Regions from separate parts of the Bacillus kalamii genome, predicted to be linked through region 2. Evidence: a T-box and tRNA genes for the amino acid it is inferred to sense, from the RefSeq annotation. Region 2 holds a T-box; the other regions hold tRNA genes.
What was found. The T-box of region 2 lies ahead of ABC357_RS13200 (tryptophan--tRNA ligase). A T-box ahead of a tRNA ligase gene usually reads a tRNA of that ligase, here a tRNA-Trp.

Region 1 (7,442 bases), on a different contig from region 2:
TGGTGTACCAGTTGTCTTGCCAAAGGCATCGCTGGGTAGCTATGTGCGGACGGGATAAGTGCTGAAAGCATCTAAGCATGAAGCCCCCCTCAAGATGAGATTTCCCATAGCGTCAAGCTAGTAAGACCCCTGAGAGATGATCAGGTTGATAGGTTCGAGATGGAAGTGTGGCGACACATGGAGTTGACGGATACTAATCGGTCGAGGACTTAACCAAATTGTTGTTTGATTTACTTTTGACTCTGTTATCTAGTTTTGAAGGAATAACATTCCTTTATATGTCTGGTAATGATGGCGAAGAGGCCACACCCGTTCCCATTCCGAACACGGAAGTTAAGCTCTTCAGCGCCGATGGTAGTTGGGGGTTTCCCCCTGTGAGAGTAGGACGTTGCCAGGCAAACCCCAACAGGGGTATTTATTTTGGTTTTTATACAAAATAGGCCCGTTGGTCAAGCGGTTAAGACACCGCCCTTTCACGGCGGTAACACGGGTTCGAATCCCGTACGGGTCACCATTTCGATTATCATACTGGAGGATTAGCTCAGCTGGGAGAGCATCTGCCTTACAAGCAGAGGGTCGGCGGTTCGATCCCGTCATCCTCCACCATATTTTCTTTAATAATGCCGGTGTAGCTCAGTTGGTAGAGCAACTGACTTGTAATCAGTAGGTCGGGGGTTCGACTCCTCTTGCCGGCACCATTTGAAGAGCCATTAGCTCAGTTGGTAGAGCATCTGACTTTTAATCAGAGGGTCGAAGGTTCGAATCCTTCATGGCTCACCATTTATATGCGGGTGTGGCGGAATTGGCAGACGCACCAGACTTAGGATCTGGCGCCTTACGGCGTGGGGGTTCAAGTCCCTTCACCCGCACCATTTGCGGAAGTAGTTCAGTGGTAGAATACAACCTTGCCAAGGTTGGGGTCGCGGGTTCGAATCCCGTCTTCCGCTCCATACTCATTTATATGCGCCCGTAGCTCAATTGGATAGAGCGTCTGACTACGGATCAGAAGGTTATGGGTTCGACTCCTTTCGGGCGCGCCATATTTCGGGAAGTAGCTCAGCTTGGTAGAGCACTTGGTTTGGGACCAAGGGGTCGCAGGTTCGAATCCTGTCTTCCCGACCATTCATTATATTTGGGGCCTTAGCTCAGCTGGGAGAGCGCCTGCCTTGCACGCAGGAGGTCAGCGGTTCGATCCCGCTAGGCTCCACCATTCCATTTATCATACGGAGGTATACCCAAGTCCGGCTGAAGGGATCGGTCTTGAAAACCGACAGGGGCTTAACGGCTCGCGGGGGTTCGAATCCCTCTACCTCCTCCATTTTTTTTGAATAGTGGTCCCGTGGTGTAGCGGTTAACATGCCTGCCTGTCACGCAGGAGATCGCGGGTTCGATTCCCGTCGGGACCGCCATTTAATTAAATTTCCAGTTTGATTTTTGCTATGGATAACGAATCGCAGCAGATCGATAGGGAAAGAGCAACAGCTTTAACCTGATAAATCGATTCATTTCCAAGCATCATTCTTCAATGTTGCTTATTTTTTATATTATACGGAGGGGTAGCGAAGTGGCTAAACGCGGCGGACTGTAAATCCGCTCCTTCGGGTTCGGCAGTTCGAATCTGCCCCCCTCCACCATTTGTCCTTTCATAGGGGCATAGTTTAAAGGTAGAACTACGGTCTCCAAAACCGTCAGTGTGGGTTCAATTCCTACTGCCCCTGCCAATTCTTATTATGGCGGCTGTGGCGAAGTGGTTAACGCATCGGATTGTGGTTCCGACATTCGTGGGTTCGATTCCCATCAGCCGCCCCATTTTTTATAACTCTATTATTGGGCTATAGCCAAGCGGTAAGGCAACGGATTTTGATTCCGTCATGCGAAGGTTCGAATCCTTCTAGCCCAGCCATTTTTGCGGGTGTAGTTTAGTGGTAAAACCTCAGCCTTCCAAGCTGATGATGAGGGTTCGATTCCCTTCACCCGCTCCAAATATGAATGGGCCTATAGCTCAGCTGGTTAGAGCGCACGCCTGATAAGCGTGAGGTCGGTGGTTCGAGTCCACTTAGGCCCACCATTACATACATTATTTTATTGTTCCGCAGTAGCTCAGTGGTAGAGCATTCGGCTGTTAACCGAACGGTCGTAGGTTCGAGTCCTACCTGCGGAGCCATTTTTTTATCTGTACTTTACATATTGTCATGCGCCTTTAGCTCAGCTGGATAGAGCAACGGCCTTCTAAGCCGTCGGTCAGAGGTTCGAATCCTCTAAGGCGCGTAAAAAACTAATCTCAAACAAATGAGATTAGTTTTTTTTATGCACATATCTACTTCTTCAATTTTTCATGTCCTTTTTCTTTGTAGCATGTGAGGGTGCTGTTCCCATATAATGTATAGTAAGATGTCGAGGACTAAGGGAGAATAGATGTGAAAAAGAGAATTGTATTTACAGGCGGGGGTTCTGCCGGGCATGTTACTCCGAATATAGCGATTATGGATGAGCTGGATAAACAGGAATGGGAAATCAGCTATATCGGTTCGAAAAGAGGCATAGAAAAAGAGCTTATGTCCCATGCAAATGTCCCCTATTATGGAATCAGCAGCGGAAAGCAGAGAAGGTATGTCTCTAGGGAAAATGTGACAGATCTTTTCAAAATAGTTAAAGGATGTGTGGAGGCACGCAGGCAGTTAAAAAAGCTTAAGCCCGCCCTTGTTTTTTCAAAGGGAGGTTTCGTATCTGTCCCGGTGGTCGTTGCAGCTAAATCTCTGCGTATTCCTGTCTATCTGCATGAAAGTGATATGACCCCTGGACTTGCTAATAAAATTGCCAAACGGTTTGCCACGACTATTTTTACATCATTCGAGGAAACGAGCCTATATTTCCCTGTTCAAAAAACGTTGGTAACAGGTTCGCCTATACGGAAAGAACTGTTATTAGGATCAAAGGAAAAGGCAAGGAGGCAGTGGGAATTAGATGGTAAGCGCCCTGTCCTGACTATTGTGGGAGGGAGCCTAGGGTCCAAGTCTATTAATGAAGCAGTGAGAGGGACATTGAATGTATTGTCCCGCCGATACTCGATTATACATATATGCGGTAAAAATAACATAGACAATCACTTCTTGTCTGCACCTAATTACTTGCAATTCGAGTATGTGCAGGAGGGTCTAGCCGATCTATTGGCTGCAACAGATCTAGTGGTCACAAGAGGCGGATCCAATGCTTTATTTGAGTTTCTGGCTTTGAATATCCCTATGCTCATCATCCCCTTAAGTGTTCAGCAAAGCAGGGGAGACCAAATCTTGAACGCCGAGTCCTTCACTTCCAATGGATATGGAATTACATTGCCGGATGAAGAATTAAGTGGAAAGACCTTGCTGGATGCACTGGAAAAATTAGAAAGCCTTAAAAAAGGCATCAAACAAAACATGATAAAATCAACACAAAGCAATGCGTTGCCTATTATTGTGCAAGAAATAAATAAACACCTCTAATTCTCATTAGAGGTGTTTTTAGCTGGAAGATACTTGCCCAGTATTTCATTGAAAAGCTCTATTGGAAGCTCCATCCTCGGAGAATAGGAGATACTGTCATAAATCGTATAGTCTATTCCAGTGGCGGTCAGGGTAAAATCCATGCAAACAGGAGGATTAGAGGAAATGACACTGACCAAACGTTCATTTTTTTCATTTTGCTTGACCAATATTTCATAGCCTTTTTTCGAGTGGCGCTCAATGACCGTATATTTACGATTAGTGAAAAATTGGACCATAAATGAATTCCCTCCTCTGTATAAGCAATATTCGCCGTTTCATTGAATATTTCCTACATGCTCTAAGGGTTCTTTTTTCTTTTTTGTAAAAAGTGGACTTTATATGCTTTTTTAATATAATATTTTCTATTGACGATTTATGAAAACGCTTTTATAATTTAGTTAATCGATTACGTAAACGATTAACTTAGCAGCATGTATCTTCAACTAGATAGTTTGAGAGGAACGTGAATCAGTTATGAGTATCGGAACAAAACGAAATTATTGGTTATTGAGTGCATTTTTCTTTTTCTACTTCTTTACTTGGTCATCCTGTATGTCTCTATTCTCTATTTGGTTGGGGCAGGATATACAATTAAGCGGTGCCAATACAGGTGTTATTTTCTCTGCGAATGCTATTATGGCCTTAATTATGCAGCCATTGTACGGTGTTATTTCCGATAAAATTGGATTAAAGAAACATATGCTATGGTTTATTGTCGGCTTGCTGGTATTTGTCGGCCCATTCTTCATTTACATATATGGACCATTATTAAAATATAATGTTCTGCTTGGAGCTATTGTCGGCGGTATGTATCTTGGAGCCGCTTTTCAGGCAGGCTGTGGAGCTGTTGAATCATATATCGAAAAAATTGGCAGAAGATGCGATTTCGAGTATGGAAAATCAAGAATGTGGGGTTCGCTTGGTTGGGCTGCAGCGACATTCTTTGCAGGGCAGCTTTTCAATATTAACCCTAATATCAATTTTTGGCTGGCATCCGGTTCGGCCATCTGTTTGATTGCCATTCTCCTACTGACAAAAATTGAAGAGGCAGATGGCAATGACGAGGAAAAAGAAGAGCCAATCAAAATGAAAGATGTATTTTCTCTATTAAAACTTAAAAAGTTTTGGTTCTTCGTACTCTATGTGTTTGGCGTAGTTTGTTTCTACTCTGTCTATGACCAACAATTCCCGATCTATTTCTCATCTTTGTTTACTGATGCTAGCACAGGCAACCAGTTATACGGGTATTTGAATTCTTTCCAGGTCTTCATGGAAGCCGGAATGATGTTTGCAGCTCCTTTCATTGTGAATAAACTAGGAGCGAAGAAATCGCTAATACTTGCAGGTTTTATCATGGCAACTCGTATAATCGGTTCCGGCCTGGCTGTAGAGCCAATCGGAATTTCCTGCATGAAAATGCTCCATGCCCTTGAGCTACCGATTATGCTGATTGCAATATTTAAATATCTGGCGCAAAACTTCGATAATCGGTTATCGTCAACGCTTTACTTGGTAGGATTCCAATTTTCGAGCGCTATTGCGGCTGCATTTCTATCGCCTGTATTTGGCAGGCTATATGATTCAATCGGCTTTGATTCTGTTTATTTCATCATAGGGGGCATTGTCCTTACCTTCAATATCATTTCTTATTTCACATTAATCAATGATCCAAAAGATACATCATCTCAATCAATGGATACAAGGGAAGCAAAGGTTTCATAATCAGAAAGGAAGATGTATAGATGGCACAGACAATTTTAGAAAAAATGACTAAACTTGATGAAGCAAATGAAGCGGTCATGAAACGCGCTGAAACGATCGGCAAACAATATCGGCTAGGTTACCATATCATGGCTCCTGCAAATTGGATCAATGATCCGAATGGTCTTGTCTATTTTAATGGCGAATACCACGCATTCTATCAGCATCACCCGTATGATGAACATTGGGGACCGATGCACTGGGGCCATGCAAAAAGTAAAGACCTTGTCCATTGGGAGCATCTTCCGATTGCTCTTGCCCCTGACCAAAACTATGACCGTGATGGCTGCTTCTCGGGAAGCGCAGTCGTAAAAGGCGATCAATTGTTTTTGATCTATACAGGACATGTGTGGGTAGACAGGGAAAAGGATATCGCCATCCAAACACAATGCATTGCTTCAAGCCAGGATGGAATTACATTTACGAAACATCCTAATAATCCGGTTATAAAAGAAGTGCCTTCCGACAGTACAGGACATTTCCGAGATCCTAAAGTATGGGAGAAGAATGGCATATACCATATGGTCCTCGGCAATCGGACTACGGATGATGTCGGGCGTGCCATTTTGTATTCATCATCCGATTTGGTGGATTGGGCATATGATGGAGTACTTGCACAGGCAGATGAAACATTAGGGTATATGTGGGAGTGCCCGGATTTCTTCCGAGTGGATGGAAAGGACGTACTGTTCTTCTCGCCGCAAGGAATGAAGGCTGAGGGAGATTCATACCAAAATCTGCACCAAACCGGCTATTTAGTAGGTTTATACAATGAAGAGACAAAAACATATGAACATGGCCCATTTGAGGAATTGGACAATGGCCACGACTATTATGCAGTCCAAACACTGCAAGACGATAAAGGAAGACGCATTGCCATTGGCTGGATGGATATGTGGGAGTCGGACATGCCTACGAAGGAAGACGGCTGGTGCGGTGCGATGACACTGCCTAGAGAAGTATCTGTTAGTCCGGAAAATAAAGTGATTATGAAGCCGGTAACGGAGTTGAAGATGTTACGTAAAGAGAATCATACCATTTCCAAAACTGAACTGAATGAAGAAGAAGCAATTACAGCAATAAAAGGAGATTTATTGGAAATCGAGCTTGAATATTCCCTCAAGGATGTGACAGCGAATGAATTCGGCATCTGTCTTAGACGCAGTGAAGATGGCACAGAAAAAACGGTTATCGGTGTGAACATGGATGAAGCGAACATATTCATTGACCGTACTGCCTCCGGTAAAGGTGTGACAGGTGTCCGGAAAACGATGATCGATTTGGAAAAGGAAACATGCAAGATCCATATCTATCTGGACCGTTCTTCTGTTGAACTATTTGCTAATGGTGGAGAAGTTAATATGACCAGCAGAATCTACCCTGATCCAACAAGCTTGCATATCAGCTTATTTGCCAAAGGCGGCAAGGTGACATTAATCAAATCCAATATTTGGACTTTGGAAGATGTTTGGGAAACAGGAAGTAAATCATTATAATAAAAAAATAAGAAAAAGCCAAAAATGAAGGGGCATTTTGGCTTTTTCCTGCTATCAAAATAAATGTAAAAGAAAAAGAGGTTGCAAGAATGGGAAAAGTATATTGTATCGGTGAAGCATTAATCGATTTTATTCCTGAGCAAAAGGGGAAAGCATTGAAAGAAGTAGATACATTTGAAAAACTGCCTGGTGGAGCACCTGCTAATGTCGCAATTGCTGTTGCTAAATATGGAGGAACCGCTTCTCTTATCACTAAATTGGGGGAGGATGCTTTTGGCGATTTCCTGGTGGATATCCTAGTGGAGAATCAAGTGGAAGTGGATAAAGTTTTGCGTACAAATGAAGCGAATACAGGTTTAGCCTTTGTATCAGTCAAGGAAGACGGAGAGCGCGATTTTTCATTTTACCGAAAACCATCGGCAGATTTACTGCTATCAGAAGGTGAAATAGAAGAAAATTGGTTTTCGAATGATGATATTCTTCACTTCTGTTCGGTGGATTTAGTGGAAAGCCCTATGAAGTATGCCCATAAAAAAGCAATCTCTATTGTGAAGAGCAAGGGAGGGATTATCAGCTTTGACCCTAATATCCGTTTATCTCTTTGGGATGACCATCAAGAGTGCCAAAAAACAGTGCAGGAATTCTTGCCTCTCGCAGATAT
Region 2 (7,442 bases):
TGATCGGTTGCCATGATATTCCCGCGCTAAAGCAGACAGCCCGAACAATTCAGCAAAGTGAAGACACCTATACAGCCTTTTTTCAGGAAGATAAAATGGCCGGCTTCATTTCTTATGGACAGGAGGACAGAAAGCTGCGCATTTGTTCTCTTGTCGTCCATCCTGATTATTTCCGCAAAGGAATCGGGCAAAAAATCCTCTGCTTTTTTCTGGAGAATTTAGCAGGGGAGCAGTGTATCATAGTTTCTACAGGTTCCCGCAACATTCCTGCCCTCGCTTTATATAAAAAGCATGGATTCAAAGAAGTAAATCAGCATCCAATTGGGAATGGCGTCTATTTAACTGAATTGGAGTTAGAGTTGAAATCGTAGGGCAGGTCAAAATTGGCTGTGGGAAAAAGAGGGGCTTCGCAGGAAGCCCTTTTTTTACTTGGATTTGAAGCACTAAGGCGCCAATTAGAGCCGCGGCTGGGATTGCCTGGATAAAAATAAGCTTGGATTTCTCCAAGCTATAACAGGCATTAAAGTAATTCGTATTTTTCTACACCCCGGTCTTCCAGTACTTCTACACCTAAAAAGGTTACTTTGGAAGGGTTTACAACGGATAAGTTGATATGACCGGATTCTTTTAGCGCTATGAACAGATCCTTATTTAATTTAATATGTTTTGGATAGGATCCTTGTTCATTGTAATAATGGAAAATGTCTTCTTTGATTGTATGGTAAGCCATATGAGTTCGCTCCTTCATTTTTTTCATAGTATAGGTCATAGAAAAAGAGCTATCAATAGATTTAGAATAATGTAAATGTATCTCCAATTTTATTTGCAACTTTTTTCAAAGACAGCTGTAGTTTGTGAAAAGACAGTGAAGAATCTACATGGATTGCACATAGATTTTTAATGTCGATACAGTCTGCTGACTAAAGAAGATATAATAATGAATATGATGCTTCATCTATTATCCGGGAGGTTTTTTAGAACATGGTTTACATATATGTTGGCCTGGCAGGCGCGCTGGGGGCCGTGCTAAGGTATGCAATCGGATTATTGGCATGGAATGGATCCCTCTTTCCTATCGCCACTTTTTCCATCAATTTGATAGGCAGTTTCCTTCTTGCGTGGCTGACTACTTTTGTCTTTATAAGAACGGCTATTCCGGATGAGTGGAAGTCGGCAATCGGAACAGGATTTATTGGGGCATTCACGACTTTTTCCACATTAAGCGTTGAGACGGTCTCCTTGTTTCAAGGCGGCCATGCCCTGATGGCTGTTTTATATGCCGCATTATCGATGATCGGGGGTCTTGCCATGTCATTTTTAGGATATCATGCTGCCTCTGAAAGAAAGGAAGCTAAATAATGGCGATGAACGTTTTATTGGTTGCTATCGGGGGTTTTTTAGGGGCCGTAACCCGATTTTCAATAAGCAAATCGGTACTGTCCACTGTATCTGTTCGCTATCCATTTGCTACTTTACTGATCAATTTGAGCGGTTCCTTTTTGCTCGGACTATTATCGGGCATGAAGGCTGACCCCGTCATCATGCTGCTTGCCGGGACAGGGTTTATGGGTGCCTTTACAACCTTTTCCACCCTCATGTTAGAATTGGTGAAAATGGTAAAAAGCGGTGAAAGGAAAGGATTCTTGTTTTATTTGGCCATTACTTTCTGCGGAGGGGCCCTGCTAGCTTTTGCAGGCTATACTATAGGGGGATTTATATGACGGCCGCCGGAGGAATGGCGGCCGTTTTGCATGTGAGATAACTTTCTGCTGTATTCCTTGCATTCTAGGGAGAAGAGGTTGATTTCATGTCAAATAATGGATATACTTTTAAAAAAATTAAAAAATTCAGTTTATTATATGAGCAAGATGTTGTTTTTTATTTGGCAAGGGGAACAGATGGGTGAATGTTGAGAAAAAAGGTTTTTAAAGGAGCTTTTATGGATACGGAAATTTTTCTAATCAGACATGCTTTTTCGATGGAGAGTATATTGCAGGAGCGGACAATAGAGCTGGATCGAAAAGGCCAGGAGGATGCGGAAGAAGTCGGAATGATCCTGGAACAAAAAAAGATTAGTGCGGTCATTTCAAGTCCTTATCCTCGTGCGATACAGACAGTAGGCCGGCTGGCTGTCCAAAATGGCGTTGATTTGACCATGGATGGCCGTTTCAGGGAGCGAAAACTGGCTGAAGATGCGTATGAAATAGAGGACATTGCAGCCAGTCTGCGTTATTGCTTTGACCGTCCTACTTTTGCTTATCCAGGAGGAGAATCGAATAATGACGCTCTAAGGAGGGGAGTGGAGGGAGTATATGATGTGGCTAAAACGTTTGCCGGAAAGCTTATTGTGATCGGATTGCACGGAAACATTCTGTCTATCATTTTAAATTACTTTGACGAACAACATGAGGATTTACCTGGAAACAGCCATACGGCAGCAGTATATAAACTCATCTTCCGTAATGGCCAATTTGCTGCCATAGAACGAGTTTGGATCAAACAGCCTGTCTAAAAGGAATGGTTTATGAATGGGGGAAAGGGAAATGAAACAAATCATAGCGCTTGGTGGGGGAGGTTTTTCGATGGAGCTCAATAATCCTCTTCTGGATCAATTTATCATACAGCAAAGCGGGAAGGAAAAGCCTGCTGTTTGCTTTTTGCCGACTGCGAGCGGTGACGACAGGCTATATGAAGAGTCCTTTAATAAAGCTTTTTCGGCGCTTGGCTGCTTGCCTTCTTCTTTGTTGCTGTCAAATCCTCCAAGCAGAGATTTAAGAGATTACATAATGGAAAAAGATATTCTTATGTCGGCGGAGGCAACACTAAGAAAATGATAGGGCAATGGAAAGAAAATGGACTGGATTTGATATTGCGGGAGGCATATGAGAACGGAATTGTTTTAGCCGGTTTAAGCGCAGGATCCATGTGTTGGTTTGAAGAAGGCCTCCATGACGCTGTAGATGGAGTGTTCGAGGCTATCGCATGTTTGGGGTTTATTTCCGGCAGTCATTGCCCCCATTATGGGAATGATGAATTGTACAGTGAGGCATACCGTACCGCTGTAGGCAATTCTTCCTTAAAGGGAGGAGTGGCAGCAGCGAATGGCGTTGCCCTGCATTATGTCGATAGCAAGCTTGCACAGATTGTATCATCATCTTCCGGAGCACAGGCTTGTTCAATCCATGCAAGGAATGGAGAATGGATTGAAATTCCTTTGAATGTCAAATGCTTGGAGCTGGACTGATTGCTTGCAGCAGAGGAAGTGAGCTGTTCAAAAGGAAGGATGGGACAAATGGATATCGTAGCGTTAGATCAATTGCCTGTGTATAGGACGAATGCGTTTTTTCGGGAACAATGGGGCAGTAATGAAATGATTATTTCGACAGGGACATATAGATGTTCAGAACTGGAGGGGTTCGCTTGTGTCGATCACTTCGGCGGAATTATAGGATTGGTCACCCTTTTTCAGAAAGGGGCTACATGTGAGATTGTATCCTTGGATAGTGTGCGGGAAAATGGGGGAATCGGATCCAGGTTACTCCTGACAGCTGAAAACCATGCATATAGAAACGGATGCCTAAAAATAGAGTTGATTACAACGAATGATAATATAAAAGCGCTTGATTTCTACCAGAAAAGAGGCTATCGGATGGTCTCCATCATCCGTGATGCAGTGGCAGAAGCGAGGCTCCGTAAACCTGAAATTCCTTTAATTGCAGGAAATGGAATAGCCATCTTGGATGAGATTTTGCTGGAAAAACAGATTAGGGAAAATAATGCATAGAAAACCCTAAAAGGCAAGTGGGAGTGGAATTCCCGCTTGCCTCGCCTTTATCTTTTTCTTAATTTTCTGAATCCATTATCCATTTTTTTAAACCCTATATGAGGATAATAGTCCATGGCGGATGGGGCGGAAAGCAGAAGGAATGAACACTCATCTCCAATTTCTTGTTGAACAAATTGTATAAGCTTTTTGCCTATACCTCTTCGCTGATAGTCTCTATCTACAGCCAAGTCCGATAAATAACAGCAATAACTGAAATCTGTCAGTGCCCTGGCTACGCCTATTAACTTTTCGCCATGGTAAGCCGTAACGAGAAGATTGGCATTATCTAGCATTTTCTGAAGGCGTTTCAGATCATCTACAGGCCGATTGATCCCGGACGCCTTAAAGACGTCTGCCAATTCGCTTCCTTGCAGTTGTTCATTTAAGGAATAAGTAATTTGTGTATGTTCTTTCAATTCGGTTCCCCCTCTGTATAAAGAATCATGCCTTCCCACATTATAAGACATGCTGGGAAAGAGGGGAAGGAATTTTTATAAAATAATGAAAATTATGCTATTTTTCGATAATAATCGACACTTCCTGTAAGTTGACTTTCAATTTTGAATGGATTTATAATAAGGTATACACATAGAATGAATGAGCGATGATGAAGAATAGTAAGCGGTTTGCATACTTTAGAGAGCTGATGTCGGGTGGAAATCAGTGTAGAATAACCGTCGAATGGGCTTCGGAGCTTCTATGCTGAACCAGTTTAGTAGGCATAGCGGAGGTCTTGCCGTTAAAAAAGGCGACATATTGAAACGAAGATTGTTTCTGTATGGATAAGTGCGTTCTTCTTTGTGATGAACGAATTAAGGTGGCACCACGGGTTATCCGTCCTTTTCATAGGATGGGTAGCCCTTTTTTGCGTGCATATTGGAGGGAAAGACATGACAAAAAGAATTTTGACAGGAATTAAGCCGACCGGACAAGTGCATTTAGGGAATTATATAGGAGCCATTAAGCCTGCATTAGACCTTGCTCGTGATGACCGGTACGAAGCCTATTACTTTGTTGCCGATTACCATGGTTTTACGCGGACACCGGATCCCGAAGAATTTAAACAGTTATCATATGGAATTGCGGCAACATGGATTGCCCTTGGGTTGGACTACGAAAAGGCAACCTTCTATAGACAATCCGATATTCCTGAGGTGTTTGAATTAAATTGGATACTTGCCTGTTATTCATCCAAGGGTTTGATGAACAGAGCCCATGCCTATAAGGCATTGACTGAAGAAAATAAACGAAACGGAAACGATATAGATGATGGCGTCAATATGGGATTGTATACCTATCCTATCCTAATGGCCGCCGATATTCTTCTCTATAATTCTGATCTTGTTCCAGTCGGGAAGGACCAAATCCAGCATGTAGAAATAGCAAGGGACCTTGCCCAAACATTCAACAATAAATATGGCCACACTTTTACGTTGCCTGAGTATAAGGTTGAGGAAGACACGGCGGTATTGCTTGGCTTGGATGGGCGGAAGATGAGCAAAAGCTATAACAACACGATTCCATTATTCTCCGATGAAGGACAGCTTCTGAAATTGGTTAAGAAAATCAAGACAGATTCATCGCTTCCAGGCGAACCGAAAGATCCAAAATCTTCTTTGCTTTTTTCACTGTATAAACAGTTTGCTTCCGCTGGACAAACGGAGCAAATGAAAGCTCATTATGAGGATGGAATCTCATGGGGAGAAGCGAAGCAGCAATTGTTTGAAGTAATGAATGAAGCCTTGAAGGAACCCCGGGAGAAGTATAATGAATTGATGTCGAATCCAGAGAGATTAGATAGCATTTTACTTGAGGGAGCTGAAAAAGCTAGAGAGAAGGCTATTCCTTTCATGAAAGAAGTGCGGAAAAAAATCGGATTAACAAGATATATCTAGAGTTGACCGGCAGCGTAATGAAAAATCAATGCGCTGTTCTTTTTTAAGAATAAATGTCAAAATATTTAGATATCAAGAAATTTTACCATATAATTAGGAGGTGAATTCCGAAATGAATGAGGGAGAGGAATGATGGTGGAAAAAGAAGTAAGTTTACGCATATATGAAGAGAAATACAAGCGTTTTTTCGGTGAATACAGCCTTGAAAAAGAACAATTAGCGTTCACTGCACCTCCTCTGGACGCATTGGCGAGTTGCTTGTCAGAAAAAGAGAGAAATCCTGTTGTTATATTTGCGGGAGAGGAAATCGCAGGCTTTTTTGTGCTTCATGCTTACCCTGGGAGCGCTGTCTATAGCGACAATAAAAAATGCATGTTGCTGAGGGCTTATTCGATTTCAAGCAGCCACCAAGGGAAAGGGATTGCCACTAAATCGATGGCGTTGCTGGAGCCGTTCGTTAAAGTTCATTTCCCGGACGTAAATGAAATAGTGCTTGCGGTCAATGCAGCCAATAAATCGGCACAGCATGTATACAGAAAATCGGGATTTGCCGATACCGGCAAAAAAGCAGCCGGAAGATCTGGCATAATGTTTATTTGGCATAAGATGCTGAATGAAGGAGACAATTAGAGCTTTGTGCCAATGGGTGGTTTTTTATAAGGTCAATCATATGCGCAAAGGAGAGGGTGACCGATGGCAGATTTTACAACTATTCGTGAAGAAGAAAAGCGCTATCATGACTGGTTTTATAGCCAACATGATTTGTTCGTCAAAGGTTCATGGCTGTCATCTCCTGTAAAGTCTGTCATCGAATCGCTGTCATTGATCCAAACAGATAAGCCGATGGTGCTTGATCTCGGCTGCGGCGTCGGCAGAAACAGTATTCCTATGGCGCTTTCTATCCGTGAGCGGCAGGGAAAAGTGGACTGCGTCGATTTATTGGAAACCGCCATTGAACCTCTACGCCGTTACAGTAAACAATATGGCATAGAGGATATTATAAACAGCTATTGTAGTGATATAGCAGATTTCAGTATCCCTAGCGGTTACTATGATTTTGTCGTAGCTGTTTCAAGTTTGGAGCACGTGTCATCCCTAGAAGAGTTTACTTGCTTATTGGACAGAATGATAAAGGGGACAAGGGAATGTGGAATACATTGCCTGGTTGTGAATTCGGAAGTGAAAGAAAGGGATGCGGAAACGGGCGAAGAACTGCCTGCCATGATGGAAGTGAATGTAAGCGAAGCTGAAATGACAGCTATACTTAGTGAAAAATATGCATACTGGAAACCAATCAAAGTGGAAGCAAAGCCGTTGCAATATGAAATCAAGAGGCGGGACAAGGCAATCATGATGAGTACGAACGCCATTACATATATTGTACAGAAGCAACAGTAGCTACTTTTGGAAAAAGACACACAGTGACGCTCTTCGGGCATTCTAGTATAATCAAACTATCATAAACGGTTGAAATGAGAGGATTGAATATGACAACAACTATAGCGGATATTGCAAGAATAGCCGGTGTAGCGAAAAGTACGGTATCCAGGTATTTGAATGGGGGCTCTGTCAGTGAGCCTACAGCTAAGCTGATTGAAAATGTGATTGCACAGACAGGCTATACACCGAATCGTTTTGCGCAAAGCCTGAAGGCGAAACAAACGAAGATAATCGGCACCGTTGTGCCAAGGCTCGACTCCTTCGCTACTTCCCAGACATTG
Region 3 (7,442 bases), on a different contig from region 2:
GTAAGCGCACTGTTGGATATGTGCGTCTAAGCAGTTAGGCTGGCAATGAGGCAAATCCCATTGCCGTGAAGGCGGAGCTGTGATAGCGAGGGAAATTTAGTACCGAAGTTCTTGATTCTACACTGCCAAGAAAAGCTTCTAGCGAGATAAAAGGTGCCCGTACCGCAAACCGACACAGGTAGGCGAGGAGAGAATCCTAAGGTGTGCGAGAGAACTCTCGTTAAGGAACTCGGCAAAATGACCCCGTAACTTCGGGAGAAGGGGTGCTCTGGTAGGGTGCAAGCCCGAGAGAGCCGCAGTGAATAGGCCCAGGCGACTGTTTAGCAAAAACACAGGTCTCTGCGAAGCCGCAAGGCGAAGTATAGGGGCTGACGCCTGCCCGGTGCTGGAAGGTTAAGAGGAGAGGTTAGCGCAAGCGAAGCTTTGAATCGAAGCCCCAGTAAACGGCGGCCGTAACTATAACGGTCCTAAGGTAGCGAAATTCCTTGTCGGGTAAGTTCCGACCCGCACGAAAGGCGTAACGATCTGGGCACTGTCTCAACGAGAGACTCGGTGAAATTATAGTACCTGTGAAGATGCAGGTTACCCGCGACAGGACGGAAAGACCCCGTGGAGCTTTACTGCAGCCTGATATTGAATTTTGGTACAGCTTGTACAGGATAGGTAGGAGCCTTTGAAGCCGGAGCGCTAGCTTCGGTGGAGGCGTCGGTGGGATACTACCCTGGTTGTATTGAAATTCTAACCCGCACCCCTTATCGGGGTGGGAGACAGTGTCAGGCGGGCAGTTTGACTGGGGCGGTCGCCTCCTAAAATGTAACGGAGGCGCCCAAAGGTTCCCTCAGAATGGTTGGAAATCATTCGTAGAGTGCAAAGGCATAAGGGAGCTTGACTGCGAGACCTACAAGTCGAGCAGGGACGAAAGTCGGGCTTAGTGATCCGGTGGTTCCGCATGGAAGGGCCATCGCTCAACGGATAAAAGCTACCCCGGGGATAACAGGCTTATCTCCCCCAAGAGTCCACATCGACGGGGAGGTTTGGCACCTCGATGTCGGCTCATCGCATCCTGGGGCTGTAGTCGGTCCCAAGGGTTGGGCTGTTCGCCCATTAAAGCGGTACGCGAGCTGGGTTCAGAACGTCGTGAGACAGTTCGGTCCCTATCCGTCGCGGGCGTAGGAAATTTGAGAGGAGCTGTCCTTAGTACGAGAGGACCGGGATGGACGCACCTCTGGTGTACCAGTTGTCTTGCCAAAGGCATCGCTGGGTAGCTATGTGCGGACGGGATAAGTGCTGAAAGCATCTAAGCATGAAGCCCCCCTCAAGATGAGATTTCCCATAGCGTCAAGCTAGTAAGACCCCTGAGAGATGATCAGGTTGATAGGTTCGAGATGGAAGTGTGGCGACACATGGAGTTGACGGATACTAATCGGTCGAGGACTTAACCAAATTGTTGTTTGATTTACTTTTGACTCTGTTATCTAGTTTTGAAGGAATAAATTTCTTCTTGAAAAAAACTCAAAATATATTATAATAGAATATGTCTTTGAGATTAACGTGTCTCTGTTTTTCAAATCGAAAGATAGACGGCAAAATGTCTGGTAATGATGGCGAAGAGGCCACACCCGTTCCCATTCCGAACACGGAAGTTAAGCTCTTCAGCGCCGATGGTAGTTGGGGGTTTCCCCCTGTGAGAGTAGGACGTTGCCAGGCTCATATTATTCCGCAGTAGCTCAGTGGTAGAGCACTCGGCTGTTAACCGAGCGGTCGTAGGTTCGAATCCTACCTGCGGAGCCAAAATATGGAGAGCTGTCCGAGAGGCCGAAGGAGCACGATTGGAAATCGTGTAGGCGGTGACAAACTGTCTCAAGGGTTCAAATCCCTTGCTCTCCGCCATTTACATTTTAACTGGCCCGTTGGTCAAGCGGTTAAGACACCGCCCTTTCACGGCGGTAACACGGGTTCGAATCCCGTACGGGTCACCATTTATATATCTTTTTGGAGGATTAGCTCAGCTGGGAGAGCATCTGCCTTACAAGCAGAGGGTCGGCGGTTCGATCCCGTCATCCTCCACCATATTATCGTCGCGGGGTGGAGCAGTCTGGTAGCTCGTCGGGCTCATAACCCGAAGGTCGCAGGTTCAAATCCTGTCCCCGCAATTAAGAAAGGTCCCGTGGTGTAGCGGTTAACATGCCTGCCTGTCACGCAGGAGATCGCGGGTTCGATTCCCGTCGGGACCGCCATTTTAATTTTAATAGTGGCTCAGTAGCTCAGTCGGTAGAGCACGTTGAATAAACTTCTTGGGTATTCATCAGCGTACAGATTGAGATACATCTTGAATAAGCCTTCTGAAATCTGGACGAAGGACTTTAATTACTGCATTCGCATTAGCGGTTGCTCATAGAATAGTGGCTCAGTAGCTCAGTCGGTAGAGCAAAGGACTGAAAATCCTTGTGTCGGCGGTTCGATTCCGTCCTGAGCCACCATATAATGCCGGTGTAGCTCAGTTGGTAGAGCAACTGACTTGTAATCAGTAGGTCGGGGGTTCGACTCCTCTTGCCGGCACCATTCTTTCATAAGCGCGGAGGGGTAGCGAAGTGGCTAAACGCGGCGGACTGTAAATCCGCTCCTTTGGGTTCGGCAGTTCGAATCTGCCCCCCTCCACCATTTACTTTCATTCTTTGAAAATGAAAGGGGTATAGTTTAAAGGTAGAACTACGGTCTCCAAAACCGTCAGTGTGGGTTCGATTCCTACTACCCCTGCCAATTATATAATGGCGATTGTGGCGAAGTGGTTAACGCATCGGATTGTGGTTCCGACATTCGTGGGTTCGATTCCCATCAGTCGCCCCATTATAATCATAATTGAATAGTTGAGTGCATAAATATTATAAATGGGCTATAGCCAAGCGGTAAGGCAACGGATTTTGATTCCGTCATGCGAAGGTTCGAATCCTTCTAGCCCAGCCATTTTAAGCGGAAGTAGTTCAGTGGTAGAATACAACCTTGCCAAGGTTGGGGTCGCGGGTTCGAATCCCGTCTTCCGCTCCAATAATATTTTTTGTCTGGCGGCATAGCCAAGTGGTAAGGCCAAGGTCTGCAAAACCTTTATCACCGGTTCAAATCCGGTTGCCGCCTCCAATTATTTGCCGGTGTGGCGGAATTGGCAGACGCGCACGACTCAAAATCGTGTTCCTCACGGAGTGCCGGTTCGACCCCGGCCACCGGTATTAGAAAGACAGTCATAAAAAAGTCATTGCATATTGCAATGGCTTTTTTATTTGTATATTAACCCTTTCCCCTTTCCCTTCCTTTTCACTACGTATTTTTATCATTTAGATTCTCATTAAAACAACAAACATTCCTCACACAATGGCGCTATAATATGAGCTTATCCACAAGAGCGAAGCTTTACCAAAGGAAATGGCAGACTTTCAATGTATTCATGTTCTGAATACAGTTAAGAACGTTTTTTGACCGTTCGGAAATATGAATAGAGACGGCATTTTGCAATGTTACAATTATGTCGAATTAATATTACTTTTCTTTTACAGGAGGCTAAAGGAGATGAAAAGGAAATCTATCTATGAATCCGCGCTGGAACAAGGCGTTACGAGAAGAGACTTCTTAAAAATGTGTTCCATCCTTGCAGCAACAATGGGATTGGATTATTCGCAATCCGATAAGGTTGTTGCGGCTATGGAAACAAAAACGCGGGTTCCGGTCATTTGGCTTCAATTCCAGGATTGCACCGGTTGTTCCGAATCCTTTATAAGATCGACTCATCCAAAAACGGAAAGTGTTTTATTCGACATGATTTCTTTGGAGTATTCGGAGGTATTATCCGCAGCTTCCGGTTATCAGGTTGAAGATGCGATGAAGCAAGTGTTGAAAAAATATGATGGTGAATACATTTTAGCTGTTGAAGGCAGCATTCCTAAAGACTCTGCTTATTTAAGCGTGGCAGGAGTTGATGCGAAGGAAACGCTTTTAGAGGCCGTAAAAGGGGCCAAGGCGGTTATTGCTTATGGCAGCTGTTCTTCATGGGGCGGAATACCTGCAGCTTATCCAAACCCGACTGGAGCAAAGTCTGTCACTCATTTTATTAAGGACAAGCCTGTAATCCTTGTGCCGGGCTGCCCGCCGATCGCTGAAGTAATGACAGGGGTCATTGCCCATATCATTACGTTCGGAGAATTGCCTGAATTAGACCATGCTGGCCGTCCAAAAGCGTTTTATAGACATCGTATCCATGATAAGTGCAATCGGCGGGCATACTTCGATGCAGGGCTATTTGTGGAGAATTTTGACGATGAAGGAGCCAAACAGGGTTATTGCTTATATAAAGTTGGCTGTAAAGGGCCGACTACTTACAATTCCTGTGCTGAAATGAGATGGAATGGCGGCGTAAGCTATCCTATCCAATCGGGCAATCCATGTATAGGCTGCTCAGAAAGCGGCTTCTGGGACAATGGCCCGTTCTTCACTAGACGTGCGGAAATACCGACGACCCAAACAACCATTAATCCGGATGTAGTCGGAGGTACTGTGGTTGCTGCTACTGCAGCTGGTATAGCTGTGCATGCCACTGCGACAGCTATTAAGAAAAAGAGAGATGATAAACGAGGTGGAGACGAATGACGGAGAGGATAGTAGTTGACCCAATTACAAGAATTGAGGGGCATCTTCGTATTGAAGCAGATGTGGATGATAAAGGCGTAATCAAAGATTCATTCAGTTCCGGAACAGCTGTCCGCGGTATTGAATTAATTGTGCGGGACAGAGATCCTCGTGATGTATGGGCATTTGTCCAACGTATTTGTGGAGTCTGTACATCCACACATGCACTTGCATCCATACGTTCAGTTGAAGATGCATTGGATATTAAAATTCCCCAAAATGCATATTTAATCAGAAATTTAATGAATGAAGCAGTTTTTATACATGACCATGTTGTGCATTTTTATCATTTGCACGCGCTTGACTGGGTAGATGTTGTCAGTGCATTAAAGGCGAATCCTGCTGAGACATCGAAAATAGCACAATCGATTTCATCTTGGCCGAAATCATCTCCGGGTTATTTCAAAGATATACAGAATAAAATCAAAAAGGTCGTCGATAGCGGGCAACTTGGCATTTTTGCGAATGGCTATTGGGGGCATAAAGCATATAAGCTGCCTCCTGAAGTGAATCTTCTGGCTGTGGCACATTATCTGGAAGCTCTTGATTGGCAAAAGGAAATTGTGAAAGTACAGACGATATTAGGCGGAAAGAATCCACATCCACATTATGTAGTGGGTGGAATGGCAACGCCGCTTGATATTAACAGTGATAACGGCATACATGCAGAACGGCTTATGCACATATCTCAATTGATTGATCAAGCCAATGAATTCATCAACCAAGTATATATTCCGGATCTATTGGCGATTGGCTCGTACTATAAAGATTGGACGTACGGCGGCGGCATCAATAATTATTTATGCTATGGCGATTTCTCTACGACTGATCATTACGATATCAAGAATTACCGTATGCCAAGAGGAATTATTCTCAATGGCAATATGAATGAAATCCATGATATCGACCTTAAAAACCCGGAACATGTACAGGAGTTCATCGGACATTCATGGTATACCTATGACGGTAAGAATAAAGATAAAGGGCTCCACCCATGGGATGGGGAAACCAACCTTAATTATACAGGTCCGAAAGCCCCATATAAGCATCTTGATACGGATGATAAGTACAGTTGGATCAAATCTCCGAGATGGAAGGGCAAACCTATGGAAACAGGCCCGCTTGCCCGTATGATGGTTGCTTATGCAAGCGGCAAGGAAGATGTTAAGGAAATAATGGACAGTACACTGAAAAAACTAGATATACCTATGAGTGCCATGCAATCCGCATTAGGACGAACTGTTGCTCGCGGTTTGGAATCTTCGCTGGTTGTGGATTGGATGCGCAATGATATGGACCAACTGCTGAAAAATATCAAAAATGGCAATCAAATTACGTTTGACCGGACAAAATGGGAGCCAAGCTCATGGCCGGATAAAGCCAAAGGTGTAGGTTGGATTGAAGCTCCAAGGGGTGCACTAGGCCATTGGATTGAAATTGAAAATGGAAAAACGAAAAATTATCAGGCGGTTGTTCCATCCACTTGGAATGCCACCCCAAGGGATGAAAAGCAATTAGGGGCATATGAAGCTTCCTTGATCGGCACTCCGATGCTGGATAAAAATCAACCGTTGGAAATATTGCGTGTGATCCATTCCTTTGATCCATGTTTGGCATGCGCCGTACATTTGACAGATTTAGAAACGAAATCCCAAACAGAAATTAGAATATGTTAGGGGGATATCAATGGAGAATCCTAATTTGTCTAAGCAACAGAACAGTGAACTAGGGTTTAAGAAAAATCGGTCCGCAAAATTTACCCCGGTCAAACGAGGTACAGTGAAGGTATATGTATGGGAGCTGCCTGTTCGGGTCTTTCACTGGATTAATGCAGCGGCCATTATCTTACTAATGATTACAGGCATTTACATCGGAAATCCGTTTGTCGGGGCTAATACACAGGAAGAGGCCTATTTCTCATATTTAATGGGATGGGCACGATACGTCCATTTCTTTTCTGCATTTGTTTTCACAGCCAATCTGTTGATCCGTTGGTATTGGATGTATAAAGGAAATAAATATGCGACTTCCAATCTGTTTCGCAAAGTCTTTTGGAAAGAAGTGTGGGAGACAACCAAGTTTTATTTGTTCATGAAGAATAAAAAACCGCATTATGTAGGGCATAATCCATTGGCGCAATTAAGCTATTGGATCATTATGGTAGGCGGTTCCATTGTGATGATTTTAACGGGCTATTATTTATATTTTGAGCCACAGCCGGAATCCTTTTTGGGGAAATTATTTTCCTGGGTACCTTATATCTTCGGCGATAGCTTCGCCATCCGTTCTTGGCATCATTTAATGGCTTGGGGATTCATGGTTTTCATGGTTGCCCATATTTATTTATCTTTCCGTGAGGATTATCTTCAACGGAACGGAACGATGTCTTCCATTTTTACAGGATTTAAAACTGAACCGAAGAAAGCGGTAGAAGATGATGACGATAAGTAATACAATCACCAAGAAGAAAATAGTCATTCTCGGTATAGGAAATACACTATACAGCGATGAGGGAGTCGGCATGATGTCGCTTCCCTTGCTTGAAGAAATATTTAAAGATGATGAGGATGTTGAAATCTTCGATGGTTCTACAGATGGCATGCGCCTTCTGGGGCCAGTCGAGGACGCGGAAATGCTGATAGTGCTGGATGCCATTAATGCCGGCAAGAAGGGCGGGGAGATTATTGTTTTGAAAGGCGAAGAGATCCCTGCATATTATGGCGTGAAAATGTCAATCCACCAATTAGGATTCCAGGAAGTATTGCTTG

Region 1: it has a tRNA-Trp gene. The T-box ahead of ABC357_RS13200 (tryptophan--tRNA ligase) is inferred to sense a tRNA for this amino acid. The anticodon was not compared.
Region 3: it has a tRNA-Trp gene. The T-box ahead of ABC357_RS13200 (tryptophan--tRNA ligase) is inferred to sense a tRNA for this amino acid. The anticodon was not compared.

What each region holds. Positions count from the first base shown of each region.
Region 1 is NZ_JBDFMI010000006.1:440,055-447,496, reverse strand. It holds rRNA gene ABC357_RS19970 (23S ribosomal RNA) at 1-217, shown strand, start outside; rRNA gene rrf (5S ribosomal RNA) at 282-397, shown strand; tRNA gene ABC357_RS19960 (tRNA-Glu) at 440-514, shown strand; tRNA gene ABC357_RS19955 (tRNA-Val) at 531-606, shown strand; tRNA gene ABC357_RS19950 (tRNA-Thr) at 623-698, shown strand; tRNA gene ABC357_RS19945 (tRNA-Lys) at 705-780, shown strand; tRNA gene ABC357_RS19940 (tRNA-Leu) at 788-872, shown strand; tRNA gene ABC357_RS19935 (tRNA-Gly) at 876-950, shown strand; tRNA gene ABC357_RS19930 (tRNA-Arg) at 964-1,040, shown strand; tRNA gene ABC357_RS19925 (tRNA-Pro) at 1,046-1,122, shown strand; tRNA gene ABC357_RS19920 (tRNA-Ala) at 1,135-1,210, shown strand; tRNA gene ABC357_RS19915 (tRNA-Ser) at 1,226-1,318, shown strand; tRNA gene ABC357_RS19910 (tRNA-Asp) at 1,334-1,409, shown strand; tRNA gene ABC357_RS19905 (tRNA-Tyr) at 1,551-1,634, shown strand; tRNA gene ABC357_RS19900 (tRNA-Trp) at 1,648-1,721, shown strand; tRNA gene ABC357_RS19895 (tRNA-His) at 1,734-1,809, shown strand; tRNA gene ABC357_RS19890 (tRNA-Gln) at 1,829-1,903, shown strand; tRNA gene ABC357_RS19885 (tRNA-Gly) at 1,909-1,982, shown strand; tRNA gene ABC357_RS19880 (tRNA-Ile) at 1,992-2,068, shown strand; tRNA gene ABC357_RS19875 (tRNA-Asn) at 2,090-2,164, shown strand; tRNA gene ABC357_RS19870 (tRNA-Arg) at 2,195-2,268, shown strand; gene ABC357_RS19865 (undecaprenyldiphospho-muramoylpentapeptide beta-N-acetylglucosaminyltransferase) at 2,418-3,482, shown strand; gene ABC357_RS19860 (hypothetical protein) at 3,479-3,760, opposite strand; gene ABC357_RS19855 (MFS transporter) at 3,999-5,246, shown strand; gene ABC357_RS19850 (glycoside hydrolase family 32 protein) at 5,291-6,781, shown strand; gene ABC357_RS19845 (carbohydrate kinase family protein) at 6,871-7,442, shown strand, end outside.
Region 2 is NZ_JBDFMI010000001.1:2,659,239-2,666,680, reverse strand. It holds gene ABC357_RS13240 (GNAT family N-acetyltransferase) at 1-371, shown strand, start outside; gene ABC357_RS13235 (hypothetical protein) at 521-730, opposite strand; gene crcB (fluoride efflux transporter CrcB) at 982-1,359, shown strand; gene ABC357_RS13225 (fluoride efflux transporter FluC) at 1,359-1,721, shown strand; gene ABC357_RS13220 (histidine phosphatase family protein) at 1,940-2,512, shown strand; partial or broken gene ABC357_RS13215 (Type 1 glutamine amidotransferase-like domain-containing protein) at 2,544-3,244, shown strand; gene ABC357_RS13210 (GNAT family N-acetyltransferase) at 3,293-3,784, shown strand; gene ABC357_RS13205 (GNAT family N-acetyltransferase) at 3,832-4,242, opposite strand; T-box leader at 4,422-4,671, shown strand; gene ABC357_RS13200 (tryptophan--tRNA ligase) at 4,717-5,721, shown strand; gene ABC357_RS13195 (GNAT family N-acetyltransferase) at 5,851-6,351, shown strand; gene ABC357_RS13190 (class I SAM-dependent methyltransferase) at 6,415-7,119, shown strand; gene ABC357_RS13185 (LacI family DNA-binding transcriptional regulator) at 7,209-7,442, shown strand, end outside.
Region 3 is NZ_JBDFMI010000006.1:1,249,836-1,257,277, forward strand. It holds rRNA gene ABC357_RS23940 (23S ribosomal RNA) at 1-1,443, shown strand, start outside; rRNA gene rrf (5S ribosomal RNA) at 1,592-1,707, shown strand; tRNA gene ABC357_RS23950 (tRNA-Asn) at 1,717-1,791, shown strand; tRNA gene ABC357_RS23955 (tRNA-Ser) at 1,798-1,890, shown strand; tRNA gene ABC357_RS23960 (tRNA-Glu) at 1,905-1,979, shown strand; tRNA gene ABC357_RS23965 (tRNA-Val) at 1,995-2,070, shown strand; tRNA gene ABC357_RS23970 (tRNA-Met) at 2,080-2,153, shown strand; tRNA gene ABC357_RS23975 (tRNA-Asp) at 2,162-2,237, shown strand; tRNA gene ABC357_RS23980 (tRNA-Phe) at 2,405-2,480, shown strand; tRNA gene ABC357_RS23985 (tRNA-Thr) at 2,487-2,562, shown strand; tRNA gene ABC357_RS23990 (tRNA-Tyr) at 2,578-2,661, shown strand; tRNA gene ABC357_RS23995 (tRNA-Trp) at 2,687-2,760, shown strand; tRNA gene ABC357_RS24000 (tRNA-His) at 2,772-2,847, shown strand; tRNA gene ABC357_RS24005 (tRNA-Gln) at 2,890-2,964, shown strand; tRNA gene ABC357_RS24010 (tRNA-Gly) at 2,971-3,045, shown strand; tRNA gene ABC357_RS24015 (tRNA-Cys) at 3,062-3,135, shown strand; tRNA gene ABC357_RS24020 (tRNA-Leu) at 3,143-3,224, shown strand; gene ABC357_RS24025 (hydrogenase small subunit) at 3,562-4,635, shown strand; gene ABC357_RS24030 (nickel-dependent hydrogenase large subunit) at 4,632-6,350, shown strand; gene cybH (Ni/Fe-hydrogenase, b-type cytochrome subunit) at 6,361-7,125, shown strand; gene ABC357_RS24040 (HyaD/HybD family hydrogenase maturation endopeptidase) at 7,112-7,442, shown strand, end outside.